4 regions of the Stappia sp. genome follow, and region 3 is predicted to be linked to each of the others. Evidence: predicted binding sites of a transcription regulator. Region 3 holds the regulator's gene; each other region holds the start of a gene.
The links. The regulator LexA, encoded in region 3, represses DNA repair genes until DNA is damaged. The targets are predictions, from matches to a motif close to TGTTCNNNNTGTGTTCNG.

Region 1: a site for LexA is predicted at 3,190-3,207, ahead of recA (recombinase RecA). Genes of this name have one in related genera too.
Region 2: a site for LexA is predicted at 3,599-3,616, ahead of uvrA (excinuclease ABC subunit UvrA). Genes of this name have one in related genera too.
Region 4: a site for LexA is predicted at 2,931-2,948, ahead of ABL312_RS16605 (helicase-related protein). Genes of this name have one in related genera too.

What each region holds. Positions count from the first base shown of each region.
Region 1 covers NZ_CP157793.1:2,555,042-2,560,096, forward strand. The annotation lists gene alaS (alanine--tRNA ligase) at 1-1,578, opposite strand, end outside; gene recA (recombinase RecA) at 1,995-3,071, opposite strand; gene ABL312_RS11530 (PfkB family carbohydrate kinase) at 3,403-4,356, shown strand; gene bcmE (thiamine pyridinylase) at 4,415-5,055, opposite strand, start outside.
Region 2 covers NZ_CP157793.1:1,694,861-1,699,915, reverse strand. The annotation lists gene ABL312_RS07430 (DUF1127 domain-containing protein) at 1-80, opposite strand, end outside; gene uvrA (excinuclease ABC subunit UvrA) at 411-3,377, opposite strand; gene ssb (single-stranded DNA-binding protein) at 4,085-4,669, shown strand; gene ABL312_RS07415 (mismatch-specific DNA-glycosylase) at 4,801-5,055, shown strand, end outside.
Region 3 covers NZ_CP157793.1:1,444,931-1,449,985, forward strand. The annotation lists gene ABL312_RS06275 (ComEC/Rec2 family competence protein) at 1-2,510, shown strand, start outside; gene lexA (transcriptional repressor LexA) at 2,753-3,469, opposite strand; gene glp (gephyrin-like molybdotransferase Glp) at 3,746-4,960, opposite strand; gene moaC (cyclic pyranopterin monophosphate synthase MoaC) at 4,960-5,055, opposite strand, start outside.
Region 4 covers NZ_CP157793.1:3,715,462-3,720,516, reverse strand. The annotation lists gene pyc (pyruvate carboxylase) at 1-2,407, opposite strand, end outside; gene ABL312_RS16605 (helicase-related protein) at 3,205-5,055, shown strand, end outside.

The DNA of each region.
Region 1 (5,055 bases), 1.1 Mb from region 3:
GGCCTTCTTCTGCGTGTCGTGCACGACAATCTCGAGCCCCTCGCCGCGGATGGTGCCGGTGTCTCCGACCTGACCGCCCGATTCGCCGTAGAAGGGCGTCTGGTTGAGGATCACGACCCCGCGCTCGCCCTCCTTCAGCTCCATGGTCTCCGCGCCGTCGCGGACCATGGCGGCGATCACGCCCTCCGCGGTCTCCGTGTCGTAGCCGAGAAAATCCGTCGCCCCCAGCCGCTCCTTGAGCGTGAACCAGACCGTATCGGTCGCGGCCTCGCCGGAGCCGGACCAGGCGGCGCGCGCCTCGGCCCGCTGGCGCTCCATGGCCGCCTTGAAGCCGTCGGTGTCGACCGAAATGCCGCGCGCGCGCAGCGCGTCCTGCGTCAGATCGAGCGGGAAGCCATAGGTGTCGTAGAGCTTGAAGGCGGTCTCGCCGTCGAACTCCGCGCCTTCGCCGAGATCGGCGCTGGCCTCGTCGAGCAGCGTCAGGCCGCGCGCCAGCGTCTTGCGGAAGCGGCTCTCCTCCAGCTTCAGCGTCTCGCTGATCAGCGCTTCCGCGCGGCCGAGCTCCGGATAGGCACGCCCCATCTCGCGCACCAGCGTCGGCACGAGCCGCCACATCAGCGGATCCTCGGCACCGAGCAGATGCGCGTGACGCATGGCGCGGCGCATGATCCGACGCAGCACATAGCCCCGCCCTTCGTTGGAGGGCAGGACGCCATCGGCGATCAGGAAGCTCGCCGAGCGCAGATGATCGGCGATCACCCGGTGGCTCGCCGCCGCAGCCCCCTCGGCCTCAACGCCGATTGCGTTTTCCGACGCGGCGATCAGCGCGCGGAACAGGTCGATGTCGTAGTTGTCATGCACGCCCTGAAGCACGGCGGCGATGCGCTCCAGCCCCATGCCCGTGTCGATGGACGGACGCGGCAGCGCGACCCGCTCGTCGGGCAGCTGCTCATACTGCATGAAGACGAGATTCCAGATCTCGATGAAGCGGTCGCCGTCTTCTTCGGCCGAGCCCGGAGGCCCGCCCCAGATGTGCTCGCCATGATCGTAGAAGATTTCCGAACACGGACCGCACGGACCGGTGTCGCCCATCGCCCAGAAATTATCGGAGGTCGCGATGCGCAGGATCTTGTCGTCGGAGAGCCCGGCGATGCGCTTCCACAGGTCGAAGGCCTCGTCGTCCTCGGCGTAGACGGTGACGAGCAGCTTGTCCTTCGGCAGCCCGAACTCCTTGGTGATCAGATTCCAGGCCAGCTCGATCGCCCGGTCCTTGAAATAGTCGCCGAAGGAGAAATTGCCGAGCATCTCGAAGAACGTGTGATGCCGGGCGGTGTAGCCGACATTGTCGAGATCGTTGTGCTTGCCGCCGGCGCGCACGCACTTCTGGGAGCTCGCGGCGCGGCGATAGTCGCGCGTTTCCAGACCGGTGAAGAGGTTCTTGAAGGGAACCATGCCGGCGTTGGTGAACATCAAGGTGGGATCGTTGCGCGGCACCAGCGGGCCCGAGGGGACGACCTCATGCCCGTTCTTGGCGAAATAGTCGAGAAATGCCGTCCGGATTTCGTTTACACCGCTCATGAAGCTGCCATCCACTGCGCCGGGCGCTCGCCGCCGCACACCCGTGGGGCGCATGCTCCTCGCGGTCGGGACCGGCCGGCGTCGGACAGGCGCCCGGGCGTGCGAGAAGGCGAAGCGAGCGCGAACCTTCGATCTTTCGCCGCTTGTAGCCCTGCACCGGCCCCAAGTCCAGCGCGGGACGCGTGCGGCGAAGCAGTCGAAAGAGCGGGCGGCGAAACGAGCAGCCGCCGCCCCCCTTGAGCATTCACCGGCCTGTTCGAAGGAGAACCGGGCGCCCGGCCCCGCCCTGTACGGCCCCGCCGGTTGTGGCGCCAGGTCGACGCACGAGCACGGTGCATCTGAAAGACTTGAGGCGACAGACACTCGGACGCCCGCCCGCAGTCCGCGTCGATGCGGATCGCGGGCGGTGAAGGTCCTTATTCGGCGTCGCCGTCGCCATCGCCCTCGGAGAAGGCGTCGGTGATCTTGTCGGCGATCAGGCCCGCGTTCTGGCGAATGGCCAGCTCGATCTCGTCGGCGATCTCGGGGTTTTCGCGCAGGAACTGCTTGGAGTTCTCCCGCCCCTGCCCGAGCCGCTGGCTGTTGTAGGAGAACCAGGCGCCGGACTTCTCGACGATCCCGCCCTTGACGCCGAGATCGAGCAATTCGCCCATCTTCGACACGCCCTCGCCGTAGATGATGTCGAACTCGACCTGGCGGAACGGCGGGGCCAGCTTGTTCTTGACCACTTTGACACGGGTCTGGTTGCCAACGACCTCGTCGCGGTCCTTGATCGCCCCGATGCGGCGGATGTCGAGACGCACGGAGGCGTAGAACTTGAGCGCGTTGCCGCCGGTCGTGGTCTCGGGCGAGCCGAACATGACGCCGATCTTCATGCGGATCTGGTTGATGAAGATCACCATGCACTTGGAGCGCGAGATCGAGGCGGTGAGCTTGCGCAGCGCCTGGCTCATCAGCCGCGCCTGCATGCCCGGCAGGCTGTCGCCCATCTCGCCCTCGAGCTCCGCCTTCGGCGTCAGCGCCGCGACCGAGTCGACCACCAGCACGTCAATGGCGCCGGAGCGCACCAGCGTGTCGGCGATCTCGAGCGCCTGCTCGCCGGCATCGGGCTGCGAAATCAGCAGGTCGTCGATGTTGACGCCGAGCTTGCGCGCATAGACGGGATCGAGCGCGTGCTCCGCGTCGATGAAGGCGCAGATGCCGCCGGTCTTCTGCGCTTCCGCCACCGTGTGCAGCGCCAGCGTGGTCTTGCCCGAGGATTCCGGTCCGTAGATCTCCACGATGCGCCCGCGCGGCAGACCGCCGACGCCCAGCGCGATGTCGAGACCGAGCGAGCCGGTGGACACCGTCTGCACCTCGACGACCTGGCCCTGCCCCATCTTCATGATGGAGCCCTTGCCGAACGCGCGCTCGATTTGCGAAAGGGCGGCGTCCAGCGCCTTCGTCTTGTCCATTTGAATGCCTTCGACCAAGCGGAGTGAATTCTGTGCCATCTGCGTGCATTCCTTATTCCATGCCAGGGCCGGCGATTCAAACTCCGCTTTTGTACCTTATTTGTTCTCATTGCGCAACGACGATTAAATTATTGATATCGCGATATGTTTCATAGTATGTTCAAAATATGTTCTCCGCAGCGCCGGCGCGCCGATCGGAAACGCGACGGCACGGTCGCGTCGTGGACCCGGACGCAGGGCAGAATCAGCCTTCGCGCCAGGGGCCGCGCCCGGGCTATAGGAAAGGTCCCGAGCCGCGCGATCCCGGCGCGCCGACGCCCGCCCGGCGGCGTCCCCGGAGAGCCCGACACGCCGTGAGAGGACAGCCGTCATGCCGATAGCCGCCTTCGGCGCCATTCATCTCGACACGCTGGCGCGCGGATCGCGCCAAATCGCCCGCGATACGTCGACGCCGGCCCGGCTATCGGCGCGCCCCGGCGGGGTTGCCGCCAATGTGGCGACCGCCGCCGCGCGGCTTGGCGCAAGCGCGGCGCTCGTGGGCCGGGTCGGTCGCGATCCCGAGGGCGACAGCCTGCTGGCGCGGCTCGCCGGGGCCGGTGTCGACACGCGGGCCATTGGGCGGAGCGACCAACACCCGACCGGCCGCTACATCGCGCTGCACGACCCCGACGGCACGCTTGCGGCGGCCGTCGTCGACAGCGCCATCACCGATGCGCTGCGGCCCGGCGATCTCGATGCCGACGCGCCTTCGGTCGCGGACGCGGGGCTCTGGTTTCTGGAGGCCAATCTGCCCTCCCCCGTGCTCAACGAACTGGCGGCGCGCGGCGGCAGGCGCCGCCGTTGCCTGGTCGCCGACACCGTGTCGCGGGCCAAGGCGCCGCGTCTGGCGGCCCTGCTGCCGCGCCTCGATCTTCTTCTGTGCAATCGCGGCGAAGCGGCGGCATTGGTGGCCGCGCTGCGCGGGGAGCCCGGTGCACGCCGTCAGGCCGATGCGGATCTGCCGCCCCCGGCGGAGCTTGCAATCGCCTTGCGCGCGGGAGGGCTTGCCGCTTGCGTGATCAGCGACGGCGCGGGGCCCGCGACGCTCGCCGACGCGACCGGCATCCACACGCTGGCGACGCCCTCCGGCCCCATCGTCGACGTGACCGGCGCGGGCGACGCGCTGATCGCCGGCACGCTCGTCGGCCTCGACAGGGGATGGCCGCTCGCCGATGCGGTGCGCGCCGGCCAGGCCGCCGCCGCCCTCGCGCTGCAGGCCGAAGGGGCCGCCCCGCCGACGCTGACCTGGCCGGCCGTCGAAACGGCGATGGGGCGGACGGCCTGACGCCGCCCGCCCGTTGTCGTGCCTCGACCGCCGGATCGCGAAGATCGGGCCGCCAAGGTCAGCGCTTCTCGCGTTCCACGCCGACGCTGATCAGGCTCGGCGTCGCCTGCACCGGACAGGCGTTGCAACCGCACACCGATCCGCCCGTCGCCGCCGGCGGGTCGTTGGTCCATTGCCCGTTCCATCCCCCGTGCGACGAGCAGGTCTGATCGCAGATCGCAGCGGCTGCCGAATTGTCGGGAATGACGGTGGCCGCCTTGAAATCGCAACCGCAGGGAAAATTCTCCCGCGCATCGCTGCGGATCACGCCCTTCATCGACGACAGCCAGTCGCGCGCGTCGGCATCGAGGGTGAACAGCAGCGGATCGTTGCCGGTCACCAGTCCATGCATCTTCTGATAGATCGGGAACTGGGCTCCCAGCGTCTGGAAGGCGCTGGTGCGGGTGACCATCAGATACTGCGGGCGCGGCTCGCTCGCCGTCGCGCCGACGCTGGCGACCATCGTGTCGGAACTGGCCATCACATTGGCGAGCTTCACCGCCATGTCGCGCGTCCCGCGCGCCACCGTCGTCGTGTTCACGCCGATCACATCGGCATAGAAGAGCGGCCGCTGGGTGCCGTCTCCGAAGGGCATCACCTTGAAGGCGATGGTGGAGAGCGTCGCATCGCTCATCTGGCTCATGGATTCCGTGTAGCCGA
Region 2 (5,055 bases), 250 kb from region 3:
GAGGACAGACGCGACAGTTCCGAAACCGTCGTCTGGTAGGTCCGCCAGGAGCGATACTTGCGAGCAAGCGTGTCAAACATGATGCCCTCGAGGGTCCGCTGCGGTGTCGTCCGGGGTGGTCAACGCCGCGTCAATTCGATGACCGGTAGATAGATTTTTCAGGCCATGAGAAAAAGTGCATTCTGCGCATGGCTGGCGTGCGGATTGTGCAATGCAATAAAAGCGGCTCATCAAGGGTTTGGGTGTGTTTCACGGGCGATGCAGCCGCAGGGCGTGTTGCGCTGCCGCATGACCCGCGCGTGGACGCGGCGCGCAAGGGCCGCACCCGCGTCCACGCCGGGATATCGGGGGAAGGGGGAAGCTGGGACTGGAGGCCAGGCCGGTTTCGGTGCGCCGACCCGGCGTCGGATCTACTCGGCGGCGCTCATGTGGGACGGCGGGCGACGCTCCAGCACCTCGCGCAGGAAGTGGCCGGTGTAGCTGCCCTTGGCCTCGATCACATCCTCCGGCGTGCCGCTGGCGACGATGGTGCCGCCGCCGTCGCCGCCTTCCGGACCGAGGTCGACGATCCAGTCGGCCGTCTTGATGACCTCCAGATTGTGCTCGATCACCAGCACCGTGTTGCCCTGGTCGACCAGCTCGTGCAGCACCTCCAGCAGCTTGGCGACATCGTGGAAGTGCAGGCCGGTGGTCGGTTCGTCGAGAATGTAGAGCGTGCGGCCGGTGGCGCGCTTCGACAGTTCCTTGGCGAGCTTCACCCGTTGCGCCTCGCCGCCCGACAGGGTCGTCGCCTGCTGGCCGACCTTGATGTAGCCGAGGCCCACCCGGTCGAGCGTTTCCAGCTTGTCGCGCACCGCCGGCACGGCGGAGAAGAAGCGCGCGCCTTCCTCCACCGTCATGTCGAGCACGTCGGCGATGGACTTGCCCTTGAACTCCACTTCGAGCGTTTCGCGGTTGTAGCGCTTGCCCTTGCAGACGTCGCAGGTGACGTAGACGTCGGGCAGGAAGTGCATCTCGATCTTGATGACGCCGTCGCCCTGGCAGGCCTCGCAGCGCCCGCCCTTGACGTTGAACGAGAAGCGTCCCGGCGCGTAGCCGCGCGCCTTGGCTTCCGGCAGGCCGGCGAACCAGTCGCGGATCGGCGTGAAGGCGCCGGTGTAGGTCGCCGGGTTGGAGCGCGGCGTGCGCCCGATGGGCGACTGGTCGATGTCGATCACCTTGTCGAGCAGCTCCAGCCCCTCGATGTGGTCGTGCGGGGCCGGCGTGTCGCGCGCGCCGTTGAGGCGGCGTGCGGCCGCCTTGTACAGCGTGTCGATGAGGAAGGTCGACTTCCCGCCGCCGGACACGCCGGTGATGCAGGTGAAGGTGCCGAGCGGAATTTCCGCCGACACGTTCTGCAGGTTGTTGCCGCGCGCCCCGACGACCTTGAGCTTGCGGCTCTTCTTCGGCTTGCGCCGCTCGGCGGGCATGGGGATCGCCATCTTGCCGGACAGATACTGTCCGGTGAGCGAGGCGGAATGGGCCAGGATGTCGTCCGGCGTGCCCTGCGCGATGATCTCGCCGCCGTGGATGCCGGCGCCGGGGCCGATGTCGACCACGTGGTCGGCGGCGAGGATCGCGTCCTCGTCGTGTTCCACGACAATCACCGTGTTGCCGAGATCTCGCAGGTGCTTGAGCGTGCCGAGCAGGCGGGCGTTGTCGCGCTGGTGCAGGCCGATGGAGGGCTCGTCGAGCACGTAAAGCACGCCGGTGAGGCCGGACCCGATCTGCGAGGCGAGGCGGATGCGCTGGCTTTCGCCGCCCGACAATGTGCCGGAATTGCGCGACAGCGACAGATAGTCGAGGCCGACCTCGTTGAGGAAGGTCAGCCGCTCGCGGATTTCCTTGAGGATGCGCGTCGCGATCTCCGACTGCTTGTCGGTGAGCGCGTCGGGCAGCGTCTCGAACCAGGCGCTCGCGTCGCGGATCGACAGCCTTGCGATGTCGCCGATGTGACGGCCGGAGATCTTCACCGCCAGCGCCTCGGGTTTCAGACGGTTGCCGCCGCAGGACGGGCAGGGCCGGTCGGACTGGTAGCGCGACAGTTCGTCCCGCACCCAGTCGGAATCGGTCTCGCGCCAGCGCCGCTCGATGTTGCCGACGACGCCCTCGAAGGTCTTGACGGTTCGGTAGCTGCGCACGCCGTCGTCATAGACGAACTCGATCTTGTCGCCGCCCGAGCCGAACAGGATCGTGTTGCGCACTTCCTCGGGCAGATCCGCCCAGGGCGTTGTCATCGAGGCCTTGAAGTGGCGGCAGATCGCTTCCAGCGTCTGGGTGTAATAGGGCGAGGTGGAGCCGGTCTTGGCCCAGGGCAGCACCGCGCCCTTGCGCAGGCTGAGCGTCTGGTCGGGAACCACCAGATCCGGCTCGAAGGCGAGCGTCGTGCCGAGGCCGTCGCAGGTCGGGCAGGCGCCGAAGGGGTTGTTAAAGGAAAACAGCCGCGGCTCGATCTCCGAGATCGTGAAGCCGGAGACCGGGCAGGCGAATTTCTCGGAAAAGACGATCCGCTCGTGGGTTTCGTTGCGGTTCTGCAGGACGGCGCCGTCTTCCGGCTCGGGCAGCGGCTTGTCCGCGAGTTCCGCGACCGCGATGCCGTCGGCGAGCGCCAGCGCCGTCTCGAAGGAATCGGCCAGCCGCCCGGCGATGTCGTCGCGCACCACGATGCGGTCGACCACCACGTCGATGTCGTGCTTGAGTTTCTTGTCGAGCGCCGGCGCGTCGGCGATTTCGTGGAAGGCGCCGTCGATCTTGACGCGCTGGAAGCCCTTCTTCATCAGCTCGGCGAGATCCTTGCGGTATTCGCCCTTGCGGCCGCGCACGACCGGCGCCAGCAGATAGAGCCGCGTGCCTTCCTCCAGCGCCATCACCCGGTCGACCATCTGGCTCACCGTCTGGCTCTCGATGGGCAGGCCGGTCGCCGGGGAATAGGGCACGCCGATGCGCGCGAACAGCAGACGCAGGTAGTCGTAGATCTCCGTCACCGTGCCGACGGTCGAGCGCGGGTTCTTCGACGTGGTCTTCTGTTCGATGGAGATCGCCGGCGACAGGCCGTCGATCTGGTCGACGTCCGGCTTCTGCATCATCTCCAGGAACTGGCGCGCATAGGCCGACAGGCTCTCGACGTAGCGGCGCTGGCCCTCGGCATAGATCGTGTCGAAGGCGAGCGACGACTTGCCGGACCCCGACAGGCCCGTCATCACGATCAGCTTGTCGCGCGGCAGGTCGAGGTCGACGTTCTTCAGATTGTGCTCCCGTGCGCCGCGCACGCTGAGCAGACGCTCGTCGCCCGGCTGGGGCAGGGCGGTGGCGGAGGACGGGGTGCGGGTCTTGGCCATGGGGCGGTCCCTGAATAAAGGTGCCAGAAAGAGGTGGCAGAAGGGCAGTGTGACTGCCCGCAGATGCGGTGCGAGTGAACGTGCAGGACGGGGCGGTGTGCGGGCCCTTCTACGACATGCGGCCCGTGGCGTCGATTGGCGCCGTGGCGCCGGTCGGCGAGGAGGGGCGCCGTGCCCGGGCCGATACCAGCGTGTACGTAGCCGCGCCTGAGTCCGATCTCATGAACGTAAGCAGAACATTCGCGGTTCGGCAAGCGCCAGTCGCGCGTGCGCACGGACAGCGCCGACCTGCGCGGGCCGCGCAGGGCGGCGCGGCGGCGGATTTCCGCTTGTCTTGCCCGGCGGAGTATGGAACGAATAAGGAACATCCTGACTCGTGCGGTGGGCGATTGTGGAAAAGCGCCGGTTTCGCATGCATCCCCCGCGCGGCGGGCCTCTGGAGGGCCTAAGGTGCGCGGAGTGTCCGGCATGTGCCCCACGGTCTGCGATCCGGCATCGGGACGCGGGCAATGCCGACAACGAGATACAACGCTGAAATCCTCGCCGGGGTTTCGGCCATCACCCCCGGCCTCGATGCAGCCAGCGCGCGGGTCCGTCGACCCCGGCCGCGGCACGGGGCCACGGCATGAGACCGGGGCTCGGGACCGGGGCACGGGACTGCGGCATGGCGACGGGGCCCCGGGGGATCAACGAACGAGGAGACAAGCATGTCGGGAAGCGTCAACAAGGTGATCCTGGTCGGCAATCTGGGCGCCGATCCGGAAGTCCGCCGCATGCAGGACGGGCGGCCGGTGGTGAACCTGCGCGTCGCGACGTCCGAGAACTGGCGGGACCGCAACACCGGCGAGCGGCGTGAGCGCACGGAGTGGCATCGGGTCGTGATCTTCAACGAGGGTCTGGCCAAGGTCGCGGAGAACTATCTGCGCAAGGGCTCCAAGATCTATGTCGAGGGCCAGTTGCAGACCCGCAAGTGGCAGGACCAGTCGGGTCAGGATCGCTATTCGACCGAGGTCGTGCTGCAGGGGTTCAACTCCTCGCTGACCATGCTGGACGGACGCGGCGAGGGTGGCGGCCAAGGCGGTGGCGGCGGCTTCGGCGGCGGTCAGGGCCGCTCGGGCGGCGGCTACATCGACCAGGGGCCTGGCGGTTACGATCAGGGCGGCTACGACCAGGGCGGCTATGGCGGCGGCCAGGGTGGTGGCCAGGGCGGCGGTCAGGGCGGCGGTCAGGGGGGCGGCCAGAAGGGCGGCTTCGGCGGCGGCGGCGACATGGACGACGAGATCCCGTTCTGAAGTCCGGGCTCGCCGACGTTCGCGCCTCGTCTTGTTTGCGCTGTGCCTTGAATGAGGCCGCGCGGGCTGTCCGTCCGCGCGGCGTGACCGGGCGATGAAACGCTCGCGGCCATGAAGCAGGCGGAGGCGATGTGGCTGACGCGAAGGCGGTGACAGGGTCCCATATTCTTCCCGACGTCCTTCCCGACGTCCTTCCCGACGTTTTGGCGCCGGGTCTTCGCGTCGTGTTCTGCGGCACCGGGGCGGGGACGAAGTCGGCCAGGGTGCGCGCCTATTACGCCGGGCCCGGCAACCGCTTCTGGCCCATGCTCGCCGAGACCGGGCTGACCCCGCATCGGATCGCGCCGTCGGACTATCGCGCCATTCTCCGCCACGGGCTCGGGCTC
Region 3 (5,055 bases):
CAGCGGCCCTGCGCCGGCGACGGGCCGGTCTGGCAAGCGCTCTGGCCCTCGGGGCCGCGATGCTCGCGACCGGCGCGGCCTGTGCCAGCCTGCGCACGGCGCTGGTGAGTGCCCCGGTTCTGCAACACGCCCGCAGCGCAGAGGTGGCCGGCTTCGTCGAGGCGGTCGAGGGCCGCGACAGCGGCTATCGCCTGCGTCTCAGCGTCGTCGAGATCGACCGCCTGCCGGCGGCGCTCACCCCGGTGCGGGTGCGCCTCGCCGTGCGCGGCGATGATCCGGCGCCGCGCGTCGGGGAGGCGGTGCGTGTGCGCGCCCGGCTGATGCCGCCGCCGCGCGCGGTCATGCCCGGCGGCTACGATTTTTCCATGCGTGCCTTCTTCGACCGGCTGGGGGCGACGGGCTTCGCCTTCGGCGCGCCGGAGCCCGCCGAACTCGGGCCGCCGCCCGTGAGCCTGGCGATGCTGGCCGCAATCGCACAGCTGCGCGGCGCGATCGCGCAGCGGGTGTTCGACAGTCTTGGCTCCGGGGCGGCGGGCGGGCTTGCCGTGGCACTCATCGTGGGCGACCGCACGGCGATCCCGGACGAGGTGACCGAAGCGCTGCGCACCGCCGGCCTGGCGCATATTCTTGCGATTTCCGGTCTGCACATGGCACTGTTTTCCGGGGCGGTCTTTCTCGTTCTCAGGGCCGGTCTCGCGCTGTCGCCGCGTCTGGCGTTGGCGCATCGGATCGACCTCTGGGCGGCCGGTGGAGCGCTTGCCGCCGCGACCTTCTATCTCGCGATCTCCGGCGGGGCGATCGCCACGCAGCGCGCCTATGTGATGATCGCGCTCATGCTGGTCGCCCGGCTGCTGGGGCGGCGGGCGCTCTCCCTGCGCAATGTGGCGCTGGCGGCCCTGCTGATCCTCCTCGTCACGCCGGAGGCATTGCGCGAACCCGGATTCCAGATGTCGTTCGCGGCCGTGGTCGCGCTGATCGCGTCCTATGAGGAACTGCTGCGGCGCAAGGCGGCGCGGCCGCCGAAGGAGCGGGTCGAGCATGGGATTGCGGTGCGGGGCGTGCTCTTCTCGGGCAAGTGGCTCGGCGGCATTCTGCTGACCTCGCTGATCGCGGGCGCGGCGACCGGGATCATCGGCGCGCATCACTTCCACCGGATCGCGCCGCTCGGACCGCTGATCAATCTGATCGCGATGCCGGTGGTGAGCCTCGCGATCATGCCCATGGCCGTGCTGGCGCTGGCGTTGATGCCCTTCGGGCTCGAGACGGCGCCGCTCACCCTGATGGGCGCGGCCCTCGATCGGGTCGTCGCGGTGTCCCACTGGGCGCACGCGCAAACGCCAGGCGGCGGGGTGCTCGGCGCGCCCTCGCAACTCGCGACGCTTCTGGCCGTCGTGGCGGCGGGCGGGCTCCTGTGCCTCGCGCCGCGCGGATACCGACGGCTGTGCGTCGTGCCGCTTGGTTTGGCGGCGGCGGCTCAGGCGCTGCATGTGCGCCCCGACGTGCTGATTTCCGACAGCGGGCGCGTTGTCGCCGTGCGCGACGAAACCGGCGCGCTCACCGTGAGCGGCCGCCCGGGCAGCTTTCTGAGCGAGATGTGGCTGCGCGCCGACGGGGTCGACGGCGAGAGCCTGCGCGACCGCGGCATGTCGGCGCGCACGCGCCGCTGCGACGACACGGCCTGCGTGATCCTCGCCTACCCAAGCGACGGCGCGGGTCAAATTCCGGGGGGCGGCGACGGCGGGCGGGCCGGTGACACCGCAGACGGCGGCGCAGACGACGACACCCCGCCGCATGCCCGGCGCCCGCGCGAGACCGTGCGGCCGCTGGTGATCTCGCTGGTGCGCGAGGCCTCCGCCTTCGCGGAGGATTGCCGGCGGGCCGACATCATCGTCAGCGAACTGCGGGCACCCGCGAACTGCGCCGCGCGCGCGGTGTTCGACGCGACCCGGCTCGCGCGCACGGGCACCGTTGCCCTCTACCTCGGGCCACCCGAGCCGGCGGCTGAGACATTGCGCGCGGGCGGTTCCGACATCGGCGCGTCGCATCCTTCGTTTCCCTCGAATGAGGCGGACACATTGCCGGCTCGGCAGCCCGAGCGTCCGGGCGCCGAGATCGCTCCGCCCGGGGAGCGGATCGGTCTTTCCCCGGCGGTTCGCGACGAAGGAATCCTCATGACGGTCGCCGAGACACAGCCGGAGACGCCCAAGGGAGAGTTGGCCGATGGAGAGCCACTGGACGGAGAAGTTCCTGAGAGAGGAGGGGCCGCGCGAATACTGGTTGAGCGAAAGCCGGATGAGGGAGACGCGGCCTTAGAAAGGCGAAACGCCACCGAGGTGGCTGTCGGCGCAAACGCTGGCACAGCGCATGCCTCCCGCGCGCCGCCGGTCTCCGATCCGCCGCCCACGACGGAAGAGCGTGCACCGGCGCCCGGCGTCCCGACGATCCGCGTGCGCCCGAGCTACGCCGGCTGGCGCCCCTGGCGTTCTGTGCCGCGCACGGAGTTCAGGTAACCGGGCTAAGGTATCCGACCCCAAACACCCCAACCCAGGCACCCCAACCCAGCCACTCGAACTCAGCCACTCGACCGCAGGAACCCTGGCGCAGGCACCCGGGCTCAAGTCGCCGGCCCGTGCAGGGACGCCGCACATCAGCCCCGCTTCACCGGCCCGGGCAGACATGTTCTGACGTCCCTCGGTCGCCGGACCCGACCGAGGCGGCGTTCGGGTCGGGCCGCACCCTGTCGCAGTGACCCTCAGTAGCGGCGGAACAGGGACACCAGCTTGCCCTGGATGCGCACGCGACCGGGCCCGAAGATCCGCGTTTCATAGGCCGGATTGGCCGCTTCGAGCGCGATGGAGGCGCCCTTCTTGCGCAACCGCTTCAGCGTGGCTTCCTCGTCGTCGATCAGGGCGACGACGATTTCGCCGCTCTCGGCGCTGTCCGACTTGCGGATCACCACCGTGTCGCCGTCGAGAATGCCGGCGTCGATCATCGAATCGCCACGCACTTCGAGCGCGTAATGTTCTCCGCTGCTCAGGAGGTCCGCCGGCATGCTCACCGTGTGGCTGTGCGACTGGATCGCCTCGATCGGAACACCGGCCGCGATTCGCCCCATCACGGGGATGGACACGGTCTCTCCCTGCGGCTCGGGCGGCGGGGCCGACGGGGACGGCGCCTCCGCCTTGCCGCGCGAGCCCTCGATGACGGAGGGAGAGAACCCCTGACCGCGCGGCGCGGCAAGACCGGGCGCGACGGACTCGGGCAGCTTGACGATCTCCAGCGCGCGCGCCCGGTTCGGCAGGCGGCGGATGAAGCCGCGTTCCTCCAGCGCCGTGATCAGGCGGTGGATGCCCGACTTGGACTTCAGGTCCAGCGCGTCCTTCATCTCGTCGAAGGAGGGCGGAACGCCGGTTTCCTTCAGCCGCTCGTGGATGAAAAGGAGCAATTCGTGTTGCTTGCGCGTCAGCATCCGCCGGGGTCCCCACTCGCCATCTCGCCGAAAACGGCCCTCTCGACACAAACTGTCAAGGCGGCACCGCACACCGGCCGTCGTCCAGACGTCATCCGGCCCTTTGTGTCGCAGGCAGGCCGGGCCCGGGTCCAAGTGCCCCGGCTTGCGCTCCGGCCCGAAACGCCCTCGACTCGAGGCTACGGACAAATCATGAACATAGTCTAACCGTTCTTGCCTTGTTCCACAACCGTTTGTCGTGGCGGCAGGACGCGGCGGGCGCGCGGAAGGGAGAATTCAGTGTTCGGGCAGGCGCAGGACCGGCACCGGCGTCCCGGCGGTCAGGGCCGGGGCGTGGGGCGGGCGGACGACAAGCGCGTCGGCGCGGGCAAGGGTCGCGAGCATCGAGGAATCCTGCCGCGCGAAGGGCTCGACGCTCTCGCGTCCTTGTGCGTCGGTGCGGATCGCGGCGCGCAGATAGTCCTCGCGCCGGTCGTTTTCGCCGACGTCGACGGCGAGCGGCAGCTGTTCCGCGCGGCGCGGATCTTGCGCGCGGCCGAGCAGCGCGCCGATCAACGGGCGCAGGAACAGCAGCGAACAGACGAGGCTCGACACCGGGTTGCCGGGCAGGCCGAGCACCCGCATCTTGCCGATGTGACCGGCCATCAGCGGCTTGCCCGGCCGCATGGCGATCCGCCAGAAGGCGAGATCCATGCCTTCGTCGCCGAGCACGTCCTGCACCAGGTCGTGATCGCCGACCGAGGCGCCACCGAGGGTGACGAGAATGTCGGCGCCGAGCCGATCGGCGGCCCGGATCTTCCCGGCCAGCGCCTCCTTGCGGTCGGGGGCGATGCCGAGCTGATGCGCCTCGGCGCCGCAATCTTCCGCAAGGGCTGCGACGCCGGCGTGATTCGAGGCGATGATCTGGTCGGGACCGGGCTCGGTACCCGGTTCCACGAGTTCATCGCCCGTGGCGAGAATTGCGACGCGCGGCCGCCGGCGCACCGGAAGGTCCGCGTGGTTCATGGCGGCGGCAAGCGCCAGATCGCGGAAACCAAGCCGCGTGCCGGCGGTCAGCAACACCTCGCCGGCGGAAAAATCGAGCCCGGCCGGTCGGATGAAGCGGCCGGCGGCCGCCGGTTCCGTTGCGGTCAGCCGGTCGCCCTCGCGCGTCGCGTTTTCCTGAATGAGGATCGTGTCGGCGCCCTCCGGCACCGGCGCGCCGGTGAAGATGCGCACCGCCTGTCCGGGGCCGACCGTGCCGGAAAATCCATGCCCCGCCGGTGCCTCGCCGATCACGGTGAGCATTGCCGGCACCGTGGCGATATCGGCGGCGCGCACTGCGTAGCCGTCCATGGCGGAGGCCGGGAAGGGCGGTTGCGTGCGCGTGGCGGCGAGATCCTCCGCCAGAATGCGGCCGTTGGCGCGGTCGAGCGGCACGCGCTCGCTCTCCAGCGGCGCGACCCCGCCGAGCAGCCGCGCCAGTGCCTCGTCGACGGAGATCAGCGACATCAGCCGGCGGTCTCCGAGGGGCTGCCCGCGAGCGCCCCGGTCTCGGGATCGAGCGCCCAGTCGCCGGACTTGCCGCCGGACTTGGCGACGACGCG
Region 4 (5,055 bases), 2.3 Mb from region 3:
GGTCGAGCCCGGTGTCGCGCGGATGATCCTTCAGCGCCGCGACCAGCGAGCCGAGCGCGGGCTGGGAGGTGAGGCCGGAAAAGGCATCCATCGCCGCGTCGAAGGCATCGACCCCGGCATCCACCGCCGCCAGCACGCTCGCCCCCGATATCCCGGAGGTGTCATGCGTGTGGAAGTGGATCGGCAGGTCGATCTCGTCTTTCAGCGCGGTGAAGAGCTGCGTCGCGGCGGCCGGTTTCATCAGCCCGGCCATGTCCTTGACGCCGAGGATGTGGCAGCCGGCGCGCTCCAGTTCGCGCGCCAGGCCGACGTAGTACTTGAGGTCGTACTTCGGCCGGGCGCTGTCCAGCATGTCGCCGGTGTAGCAGATCACGCCCTCGCACAGCTTCTCGGCCTCGATCACCGCGTCGAGCGAGACGCGCATGTTCTCCACCCAGTTGAGGCAGTCGAAGACGCGGAAGAGATCGACGCCCTCGCGGGCCGCCTGCTGCACGAAATGGCGCACGACGTTGTCGGGGTAATTGGTGTAGCCGACCCCGTTCGCCCCGCGCAGCAGCATCTGCAGCAGGACGTTGGGCACGCGTTCGCGGATCTGGCGCAGCCGCTCCCAGGGATCTTCGGTGAGGAAGCGCATGGCGACGTCGAAGGTCGCCCCGCCCCAGCATTCCAGCGACAGGAGCTGCGGCAGGCCGCGGGCGTAGGCATCGGCCACGCCGACGATGTCGTGGGTGCGCATGCGGGTCGCCAGCAGCGACTGGTGGCCGTCGCGCATGGTGGTGTCGGTCACCAGCGCGCGGCGTTCCGCCTTCATCCAGTCCGCGAAACCCTCCGGCCCCAGTTCCTCGAGCAGCTGCTTCGTGCCGTTTCGCACCGGCGCGTCGTAGACCGGGGCCACGGGCGCGGCCGCATCGGCGGGCGGGCGGGCCCGGGTCTTCGTCTCCGGATGGCCGTTGACGGTCACATCGGCGATATAGGTCAGAAGCTTGGTGGCACGGTCGCGGCGGGCGACCTGGGTGAAGAGCGCCGGCGTCTCGTCGATGAAACGCGTGGTGTAGGTGCAGGCCCGGAAGTCCGGGTGGGCGATGATGTTTTCCAGAAAGGTCAGATTGGTGGCGACGCCGCGAATGCGGAATTCGCGCAGGGCGCGGTCCATGCGCTGCGCCGCCTCCTCGGCGGTCGGCGCCCAGGCGGTCACCTTTTCCAGCAGCGGGTCGTAGAAGCGGGTGATCACCGCGCCGGAATAGGCCGTGCCGCCGTCGAGGCGGATGCCGAAGCCGGTGGCGCCGCGATAGGCCGTGATGCGGCCGTAGTCGGGGATGAAGTTCTGCTCCGGATCTTCCGTGGTGATCCGGCATTGCAGGGCGTGGCCGTTCAGCTTGACGCCGTCCTGATCCGGCACGCCGGAACCCGGATCGCCGATCATCGCGCCGGAGGCGATGCGGATCTGCGCCTTGACGATGTCGATGCCGGTCACTTCCTCGGTGACCGTGTGCTCGACCTGGATACGCGGATTGACCTCGATGAAATAAAAGGCGCCGGTGTCGGCATCCATCAGGAACTCGACCGTTCCGGCCCCGCGATATCCGGCGGTGCGGCCGATCCTGAGCCCGTAGTCGCAGACTTCCGCGCGCTTGTCCGCGTCGAGATAGGGGGCGGGGGCGCGTTCCACGACCTTCTGGTGACGGCGCTGGATGGAGCAGTCGCGCTCGAAGAGATGCACCAGGTTGCCATGCGCGTCGCCGAGGATCTGCACCTCGACGTGGCGCGCGCGCTCGACGAGCTTTTCCAGATAGATCTCGTCCTTGCCGAAGGCGGCGCGCGCCTCGCGCTTGGCCGCGTCGACCTCGCGCACGAGCGTGTCCTCGTCGGCGATGACGCGCATGCCGCGCCCGCCGCCGCCCCAGGACGCCTTGAGCATGACCGGATAGCCGATCTCGCCGGCGAGTTGCTTCACCGTGTCCATGTCGTCGGGCAAGGGATCGGTCGCCGGCATCACCGGCACGCCGGCCTCGATGGCCAGATTGCGCGCCGCGACCTTGTTGCCCAGCCGGCGCATGGTCTCGGGTTCGGGGCCGATGAAGACGATGCCGGCTGCGGCGCAGGCCTCGGCGAACTCCGGGCTTTCCGACAGCAGGCCGTAGCCGGGATGGATCGCGTCGACCTCCGCCGCCCTGGCGACGCGCAGGATCTCGTCGATGGACAGATAGGCCTCGATCGGCCCCATCGGTTCGGCGAGATGCGGCCCCCGCCCGATCTGATAGGCCTCGTCCGCCTTGAAACGATGCAGCGCGAGCTTGTCCTGCTCCGCGTAGACGGCGACGGTGCGCATGCCCAGTTCGTTCGCCGCGCGGAACACGCGGATCGCGATCTCGGATCGGTTCGCCACCAGAATCTTGCGAATGGCCAAAGCCGCTCCTCCCCTTGAAGTATGGCCCCCGGCTCCCCCGCCGGCGGCTGCAGTCCCTGTCGCCTTCTAACGGTCGCCGTCGCGCAAGGGAAGGGCGACCGCGCCCCTACGTTGCAGCGCGGGGCGGGTTGCGCGTCGGTGTCTGTGCCGTTTCGGCACGAAGGTGTTAACGCCGTATGAGCGAGGCCTGTCCGGCATCGGTTCGGTCGGCCACAACTGGGGCCGCCAGCGCGCGCGACCACGAGATGTGGCATGAACAAAAGCGAAACACGCCCGAGTCAGCGATTCGGACAGGCTCCGTTCGCGCTTCGGCCGTTCGGTAAATGCCTTTCCGGCAATTTTATCGAGTGCATTTACCGGATCGAAAGGTGTTGCCGGCCGGGGCCCGTCGCGCCCGCTCGGCCGTCGGCGGCGCGCAAGATCCTGTCCGGACTCAGGATTTTGGGAGGCGGTCCGGCGTCATCGCAAGATGTCGTGGGGAACAAATACGGAATCGGGCCGAGTCATCGATTCGGTCCGGCTTTGTTCGGGAAAGGTTCCGATTCGGCCGTTTTCGGGCGCTGTCGCGCGCCCTCGGGGGCATGCGTTGCCGGCGCGGCCGAGGGATGCGGGGCGCCAATGCGAGGAGAGAGTGTGAAATGAAGACGCGAAAAGAAGACGCGACAGTGCGCCCGCGTCTGTGCTACCTGTCGGGCGCGTGCCGGAGTGCATCCGAAACCGCATGAGCGGACAGCGTTGCTGTCGTTGCCCCTGATCGCCCTCGCCGAGAGGCCACGCACGTCGCGTCGTCGTTCATCATGGCTCCTTCCGCAGATTTCCAGTCGGCCTCGACGCAGCTCCCGCCTTCCGTGCGGGCGCGCACCGTCACGGCCGTGCTCGGCCCCACCAACACCGGCAAGACCCATCTGGCGATCGAGCGCATGATCGCGCGCGAGACGGGCGTGATCGGCCTACCGCTGCGCCTGCTGGCGCGCGAGGTCTATGGCCGCATCGTCGAGCGGGTCGGCGCAAGCCAGGTGGCGCTGGTCACCGGCGAGGAAAAGATCGTGCCCTCCGAGGCCCGTTACTGGGTCTCGACGGTGGAGGCGATGCCGCTCGATCTCCGGCCGGATTTCGTCGCCATCGACGAAGTGCAGCTCGCCGGCGACCTGGAGCGCGGCCACGTCTTCACCGACCGCATTCTCAACATGCGCGGGACGCTGGAGACCTTGCTGCTCGGCTCCGCGACCGCGCGCCCGCTGCTCGAACGGCTGCTGCCGGGCCTCAATGTCGTGACGCGCCCGCGCATGTCGGTGCTCTCCTACGCCGGGCAGAAGAAGATCACCCGGCTGCCGCCGCGCTCCGCCGTCGTCGCCTTTTCCTCCTCCGAAGTCTATGCCATCGCCGAGCTGATCCGCCGTCAGCACGGCGGTGCCGCGGTGGTGCTCGGCTCGCTCAGCCCGCGCACCCGCAATGCGCAGGTGGAGCTCTTTCAGAACGGCGACGTGCAGCATCTGATCGCCACCGACGCCATCGGCATGGGGCTCAATCTCGATGTCGACCACATCGCCTTCGCCGGCATCCGCAAGTTCGACGGCTACCAGTACCGCATGCTGACGCCGGCCGAGATCGGCCAGATCGGCGGGCGCGCCGGTCGCCACACGCGCGACGGCACCTTCGGCGTCACGGGCCGCGTCGACCCGTTCGACGAGGAATTGGTCGAGGCGCTGGAAAGCCACCGGTTCGATGCGCTCAAGGTGTTCCAGTGGCGCAATCGTGCGCTGGACTTCTCCTCCATCGAGACGCTGCGGCGCACGCTGGACGAGGCGCCGCGCGAACAGGGGCTCACCCGCGCGCCGCCCTCGGCGGACGAGACCGCCTTCGATCACGCCGTGCGCGACGAGGCGGTGCGCCGGGTCGCGTCGACGGGGGAGCGCGTGCGTCTGCTGTGGGACGTGTGCCAGGTGCCCGACTACCGCAAGATTGCGCCGGCCAACCACGCCGATCTGGTGGCCGGCATCTACGGTCATCTGACCCGCGACGGGGTCATTCCGGAGGACTGGTTCGCCCGCCAGGTGGCCTTTGCCGACAAGGTCGGCGGGGACATCGACACGCTGGCGAACCGGATGGCGCATATCCGCACCTGGACCTTCGTGGCCAATCGGGCCGACTGGCTCGCCGATCCCGCCCATTGGCAAGGCGTGACGCGCGGCGTAGAAGACCGGTTGTCGGACGCCCTGCACGAACGGCTCACACAGCGTTTCGTGGATCGGCGGACCAGCGTATTGATGCGACGGCTAAGAGAGAACGCCATGCTTGAAGCGGAAATCACTCCCGTGGGCGATGTGCTCGTCGAGGGACAACACATCGGACAGCTGCAGGGCTTTCGCTTCGCACCCGATGCCGCCGCCGACGGACCGGACGGCAAGGCGCTGCGCGCGGCGGCGCAAAAGGCGCTGGGCAGCGAGCTGACCAGCCGCGCCGACAAGCTCGCGCGCGCCGGCAACGAGGAGTTCGCGCTGGCCGACGACGGCAGCCTGCGCTGGCAGGGCGAGGTGGTCGCCAAGCTGATCGCCGGCGAGAGCGTTCTGGCGCCCGGCCTTCTGGTCCTGTGCGACGACACGCTCGAGCCGGCCGACCGCGAGAAGGTCGAGGCGCGGCTGTCGCTC